One region of the Flavobacterium rhizophilum genome, then DNA from elsewhere that is predicted to be linked to it. Evidence: riboswitches for the same ligand, from Rfam matches in the RefSeq annotation. Region 1 holds a riboswitch; the other holds the start of a gene.
The links. A riboswitch is a leader RNA that binds a small molecule or an ion and turns the genes downstream of it on or off. The one in region 1 is predicted to bind thiamine pyrophosphate.
Positions count from the first base shown of each region.

Region 2: linked by a shared signal. The riboswitch ahead of thiS (sulfur carrier protein ThiS) and the one ahead of thiM (hydroxyethylthiazole kinase) in region 1 are both predicted to bind thiamine pyrophosphate.

Region 1 covers NZ_JBELQB010000011.1:85,913-89,339, forward strand. The annotation lists gene thiD (bifunctional hydroxymethylpyrimidine kinase/phosphomethylpyrimidine kinase) at 1-587, opposite strand, end outside; gene thiE (thiamine phosphate synthase) at 584-1,216, opposite strand; gene thiM (hydroxyethylthiazole kinase) at 1,209-2,012, opposite strand; TPP riboswitch at 2,081-2,173, opposite strand; gene ABS768_RS14205 (TIGR00266 family protein) at 2,269-3,069, opposite strand; gene ABS768_RS14210 (sodium:calcium antiporter) at 3,133-3,427, opposite strand, start outside.
Region 2 covers NZ_JBELQB010000001.1:421,386-424,812, reverse strand. The annotation lists gene ABS768_RS01985 (efflux RND transporter periplasmic adaptor subunit) at 1-978, shown strand, start outside; TPP riboswitch at 1,080-1,177, shown strand; gene thiS (sulfur carrier protein ThiS) at 1,248-1,454, shown strand; gene thiC (phosphomethylpyrimidine synthase ThiC) at 1,486-3,306, shown strand; gene ABS768_RS01970 (thiamine phosphate synthase) at 3,311-3,427, shown strand, end outside.

The DNA of each region.
Region 1 (3,427 bases):
TTCTTATCCATAAGGATTGAGGTAAGCTGTTTTGTTTTCAGGTGTCCCCCTTTCATTAAAAGAGCCTTACAACCTGTACGGTTTATTACCTGTCCTGCCTGCTGCATTTGGGCTACGGTTTCAATAGGCATATTGGCCAACAAGGAAGCCTCATCCATATTTGGTGTAATTAGTGTAACCAACGGAAAAAGCTGTGAAACGATTACCTCTATAGTAGCATCCTCAATGAGCTCATCACCACTGGTAGCCACCATAACCGGATCGAACACCACCGGAATATCAGGGTACTTTTTAAGTGTGGCTGCAATTACCTCAACAAGCTGCGAGGTATGTACCATTCCTATTTTAATGGCATTTGGACGGATATCTTCCATAACAGCATCCAACTGCTGCTCTACAAATTGTGCAGGGACATTATGTATACCCCTTACGCCTGTGGTATTTTGTGCAACCAGAGCAGTAATAACCGACATGCCATAACATCCCAATGCCGAAAATGTTTTCAGGTCGGCCTGAATACCTGCTCCTCCGCTGGGATCGGTACCTGCTATTGTTAGCACTGTTGGGTATGTATATTTCTTTTTCATGCTGTTTCAATTAAGTTTCGTAATGTTTGGGCAGCAATAGTTGGATTATCGGCAGCACATATTGCCGATACCACTGCAAGACAATCGGCTCCTGCCTGTATTACCTCTTGAGCATTTGTTTCATTAATCCCTCCTATTGCCACAAGAGGCTTATCTGTAATACTCTTTATCTTGGCTATCCCCTCCAACCCCCATTCGGTAACCGTATCGGTTTTTGTTGGCGTACTGAATACCGGACTTACCCCAAGGTAATCGGCAAACTGAATTTCCGTTCCTGAAAGCTGCTCCAAATATTCTACCGAATAGCCTGTCATATTACAATCAGGCCATTTCTTTTTAATTTCAGACGGAGGTAAATCGGAATTCCCTACATGTACTCCATAAGCATTACAGTTTACTGCTACTAAAGGATTATCATTTACAATAAGCGGTACACGATATCTGTCCAGTATTTCCTTTAGCCTTAAGCTGCTTTCAAGAAAATCAGGATAACTTTTGTTCTTCTCCCTTATCTGTACCAAATCGACTCCGCCTTTCACTGCCTGTTCGGCAACCCAAAGCATATCCCTGCCACAGCAGGCTTCTTGGCTTATTACCAGATATAGCTTATATGGAAACGGCTTAGTCATTTTTAATAGTTACTTTTAGATGAGTGTTGAATTCATCTTCGGTAAGATTATACAACTTATCCAGCAGATGCATTTGCAAACTACCCGGTCCTTCAGACTGTTGTACGGCAATCTCCCCAGCAATAGCAAGTAATGCCATAGCTGCTGCTGTAGCCCCTTCAGCATTATCAGGTTCACTAGCTACAAAAGCACCAATAAGAGCCGTGGCTGTACAACCAAGCCCGGTTACTTTTGTCATCATTACATGCCCGTTATCGATAAATATCTTTTGATTTGCAGAAACAATCACATCGGTAGCACCCGATATACAAACTACGGCTCCTGTATTTTCGTTAAGCCATTTGGCAGAAGCTATAGCCTCTGCAGACTGATGCGTACTGTCTACCCCTTTTGACTGTCCTCCGGCATTGGCCAGTGCCATAATCTCTGATGCATTACCACGAATTACTGTCGGTTTATATTTCAGTAGCTGTGCCACTGTAGTATTACGAAGATTGCTTGCTCCCGCCCCTACAGGGTCCAACACCCAGGACTTACCCAATTGTTGGGCTTTTGCAGCAGCCTTATACATGCTTTCAATCCAGTATTCGTCAAGCGTACCTATATTTATAACCGTGGCTCCGCAAATGCTCACCATCTCTTCAATCTCAGCATGGGCATGTGCCATAATAGGCGATGCCCCTGCTGCCAATAGTGCATTTGCCGTGTTGTTCATTACCACATAATTGGTAATATTATGTACCAAAGGGGAATTTTGCCTTAGTTGTAAAACAGATTTCCAAAGGGACTCTCTCATATTTAAGTTTTTTATGGTGCGTAAATATGGCTTAAGAGTTTCCCGAAAAGAAATCAGGATATAGAAGTGTATACAGATACGCTTTTCCCTACGCCGGTATAAACCGAATCAGGTTCAAAGGGACTCTCTCAATTCTTTACAGAATACCCCTAAAGCCAGCATCAAATATACATATAGTTATGGTGTGAATAAAACACTCAGTGTTAAAATACAAAAGGGCTTAAAAAGCCCTTTTGTATACTATGTTTATTTTTAATTAGAATCTGTTATCTCCGTCAAGCAGGTTACCCAGTCCGCCCAGTATGCTACCTTCGCCTCTTTGCTGACCTCCACCCTGAGGTGCCGAAGCATAAATTCTTCCTGCAAGCCTACTAAACGGCAACGATTGTATATATACCACACCCGGACCACGAAGCGTCGCATAAAACAGTCCTTCACCTCCAAAAATGGAATTTTTAATACCGCCTACAAATTCGATGTCATAATGCACATCTTTAGTAAAGCCTACAATACAGCCTGTATCTACCTTAAGTACTTCGCCTGCTTGTAATTCTTTGCGAGCCAGTGTACCTCCGGCATGTACAAATGCCATACCGTCACCTTCGAGTTTCTGCATAATAAAACCTTCACCACCAAACAGACCTCTGCCTAATTTTCGGGAGAACTCAATCCCTACCGACACTCCTTTTGCCGCACAAAGGAAAGCATCCTTTTGGCAGATAAAGCGTCCGCCGTATTCGCTTAGGTCTATAGGTACAATTTTACCCGGGTAAGGAGAAGCAAAACTTACTTTTCGTTTACCGTGGTATTGGTTTAAAAACACTGTCATGAACAGGCTTTCCCCTGTAAGTAGCCTTTTACCTGCCGAGAACAGCTTACCCATAACACCCTGTGTTTGGTTAGAACCGTCGCCAAAAATGGTATCCATGTGTATACCGGTATCCATCATCATAAAGCTACCTGCCTCGGCCACTACAGCTTCCTGCGGATCAAGCTCTATTTCTACATATTGCATTTCTTCACCATATATATGGTAGTCAATTTCGTGTGATGTCATTTTCTTTATTGTTTTTTGATTTGATTAATTATTAGTTGTCAAAAAGCACTATTTGTTACACCTTTAACCTAAGTTATAGAGCAGTACAAGGCTAAACACATAAAGCAGAAATATAACCAGTGTATCCCAAGCCATAAATATCCTTTTCTTCTGGTACGGGAATATAAAACCTATAATAGCCACAGCTGTCATCATCAGCACAATAAAAACCGTCATTACATTAATATCGGCAGCATCTTTTAAAAGAAGTCCCTTGGTATATAATATATCATCTATAAACAGGATGAATATATTAAATATGTTGCTTCCTAAAAGATTCCCCACAGCCATATCGGCAGAGCCCATTCTTACAGCAGCT
Region 2 (3,427 bases), on a different contig from region 1:
AAGGGTCAGGTACTGGCAGTGCTGGAAAGTCCGGAGTTTGCCCGTTTGCAGGAGGCCTACCTTACGTCAAAAAATAATCTGCAGTTCCTGGAACTGGAATACGAAAGACAAAAAATATTAAGCGAAGAGAATGTAAATTCCAAAAAGGTATTTCAGCGTACCAAATCGGATTACGAAATCGAAAAGGCAAAATTCAATTCGCTTGATAAGCAGCTTAGTATGCTTAACCTGAGTAAAAGCTCTGTAAATTCCATCATGGCAATCACGGCACCTATTTCGGGGCACGTTACCGAAATCAACATTACACTTGGTGCTAATGCCGAAGTAGGTAAGCCATTACTTACCATAGTAGATAATTCAAAACTGCATGTCGATCTTTTGGTTTATGAAAAAGATTTGTATAAAATTAAACCGGGACAAAATGTTCGTTTTGTACTTACTAACCAGAGCAATACCGAGATTACGGGTAAAATATTCAATATAGGAAAATCATTTGAAAACGATACTAAGTCAGTTGCAGTTCATGCCGATATTGTAAATAAGGAAGAGAAACTGATTGCGGGTATGTATGTAAATGCACTAATAGATGTTGGAGAAATAGAAGTACAGGCCTTACCTAATGATGCTATTATAAAAGCAGACGGAAGGGAGTACATTTTTGTTTTGGAAGAAGAACACCATCATGATGAGCAGGGAGGTCATTCACATGACGACGGGCATAATCACGATGATAAGGATATACATAATCATGACGCTGCCGAAGGGCATTCTCACGATGATGGTCATGAGCATGATGAAGAGGGAGAAATGTACCATTTTCAGCGTATAGAGGTAAAAACAGGTACATCTCAGTTGGGGTATACACAGGTTACCGTACTTCAAAAAATAGACGACCATGCCAAAATAGTGCTTAAAGGTGCTTATTATATTCAGAGTCATCTTATTAAGAGTGATGGCGGCGGTGGTCATCACCATTAAAATAAAATACTATGTAGTTAAAATAAGGCCTCCTGTTTAGGGAGGCTTTATTTTTTTAACAGGGCTAACTGTAGGTTTTAATAAAAAAACTATAGATTTGTAATCTACTTTAGGGGTGTCTGCACATATGCAGGCTGAGATTTTACCCTCTGAACCTGATACAGTTCATACTGGCGTAGGGAAAAGTAAGATGACTTCTTATAGTGCTGTTATGCACTTTTTGCAGCCATTCCTAAAGTATATTATTTAACCTAATATACTGTTAGCGAATGGAATTACTCATTAACAATCAAAAAAAACAGTTTGCACAGGAAACGCTTACTATTCAGGCATTGCTTGATATTGAGTCGCCACAAAAGCAAAAAGGTATTGCTGTTGCCATAAACAATACCGTAATCCCTAAAACCAACTGGGATTCCTTTCTGTTAAACCCCTCACATCAAATCCTAATTATTTCTGCCACTCAGGGCGGCTAATCTTTTATACCCAATTCTTAAAACTATCATTATGGAAAACAAAGAGCATCAAATATCAAGAACCCCGTTTCCCAATTCAAAAAAAATATATGTAGACGGGCAAATTCACCCTATAAAAGTAGCCATGAGGGAAATTACCCTTAACGATACCAGAATGGCAAATGGTGGTTTGGAAAAAAATCCTCCGGTTACGGTATACGATACATCAGGGCCTTATACAGATGAAAATGTAGCAATTGATGTAAGGAAAGGACTGCCACGAATAAGAGAACAGTGGATAATGGAAAGGGGAGACGTGGAGGAACTTACCGATATTTCTTCAGACTATGGTAAAGAACGCCTTAATGACTCCGGTTTAGATCACCTGCGTTTTGAGTACCTGCACAAACCATTAAAAGCAAAACAGGGAGCAAATGTTTCTCAGTTATATTATGCCAAAAAAGGTATAATAACACCAGAAATGGAATATATAGCAATAAGGGAAAACCAAAAACTGGAAGCTTTTGAACAGGAAAATAAGAACCTGTGCCAGCAGCATCCCGGTAATAGTTTTGGTGCCAATACCCCAAAAAATAAAATAACCCCCGAATTTATTCGTAGTGAAGTAGCTGCCGGACGAGCCGTAATTCCAAATAATATTAACCACCCTGAAAGTGAGCCTATGATTATAGGACGTAACTTTCTTGTAAAAATCAATGCCAATATAGGTAACAGTGCTGTTACATCGAGCATTGAAGAAGAGGTAGAAAAAGCCGTATGGGCCTGCCGCTGGGGTGCCGATACTATAATGGATCTTTCTACAGGGAAAAACATTCATGAAACTAGAGAATGGATTATACGTAACTCCCCTGTGCCTATCGGTACGGTGCCTATTTATCAGGCGTTAGAGAAAGTAAAAGGAAAGGCTGAAGACCTTACCTGGGAAATTTTCAGGGATACCCTTATCGAACAGGCAGAACAGGGAGTATCTTACTTTACTATCCATGCGGGAGTACTTTTACGCTATATACACCTAACAGCAAGTCGTGTTACGGGTATAGTATCAAGGGGAGGTTCCATAATGGCTAAGTGGTGTTTATTCCATCATAAGGAAAACTTTTTATATACCCACTTTGAGGAAATTTGTGAGATTATGAAAGCGTATGATGTGGCTTTCTCTCTTGGTGACGGATTACGCCCGGGATCTCTTGCCGATGCTAACGATGCTGCCCAGTTTGCCGAACTGGAAACACTGGGAGAACTTACCAAAATAGCATGGAAACACGATGTGCAGGTATTTATAGAAGGACCAGGGCACGTACCAATGCACATGATTAAAGAGAATATGGACAAGCAGTTGGCTCATTGTGGTGAGGCTCCGTTTTACACGCTTGGACCATTAACTACAGATATTGCTCCGGGGTATGACCATATTACATCTGCCATTGGTGCAGCTATGATAGGGTGGTACGGTACGGCTATGTTATGCTATGTTACACCAAAAGAACACTTAGGATTACCTAACAAAAAAGATGTTAAGGACGGAGTGATTACTTATAAAATTGCTGCCCATGCTGCCGATTTAGCCAAAGGGCACCCCGGGGCACAATACAGGGATAATGCTTTGAGTAAGGCACGTTTTGAATTTAGATGGGAAGATCAGTTTAACCTAGCTCTTGACCCTGATACTGCTCGTGAGTTCCACGATGAGACCCTGCCTGCAGATGGTGCTAAGGTGGCACACTTTTGCTCTATGTGCGGACCTAAATTCTGCTCCATGAAAATATCTCAGGAGATAAGGGAAGTAGCAGAAAAAGGGATGAAAGAGAAGTCAGACGAGTTTGTGGAAACAGGCAAGGAAATTTATCTGTAAAACCATGATTATAATCACACCTCCACATAGTATAGCCAATGAGGGCGAAACCATTAATAACCTGTTTGAAGAAGGATTACCGCTTTTACACATCAGAAAGCCGGAAATATATACTTCAAGA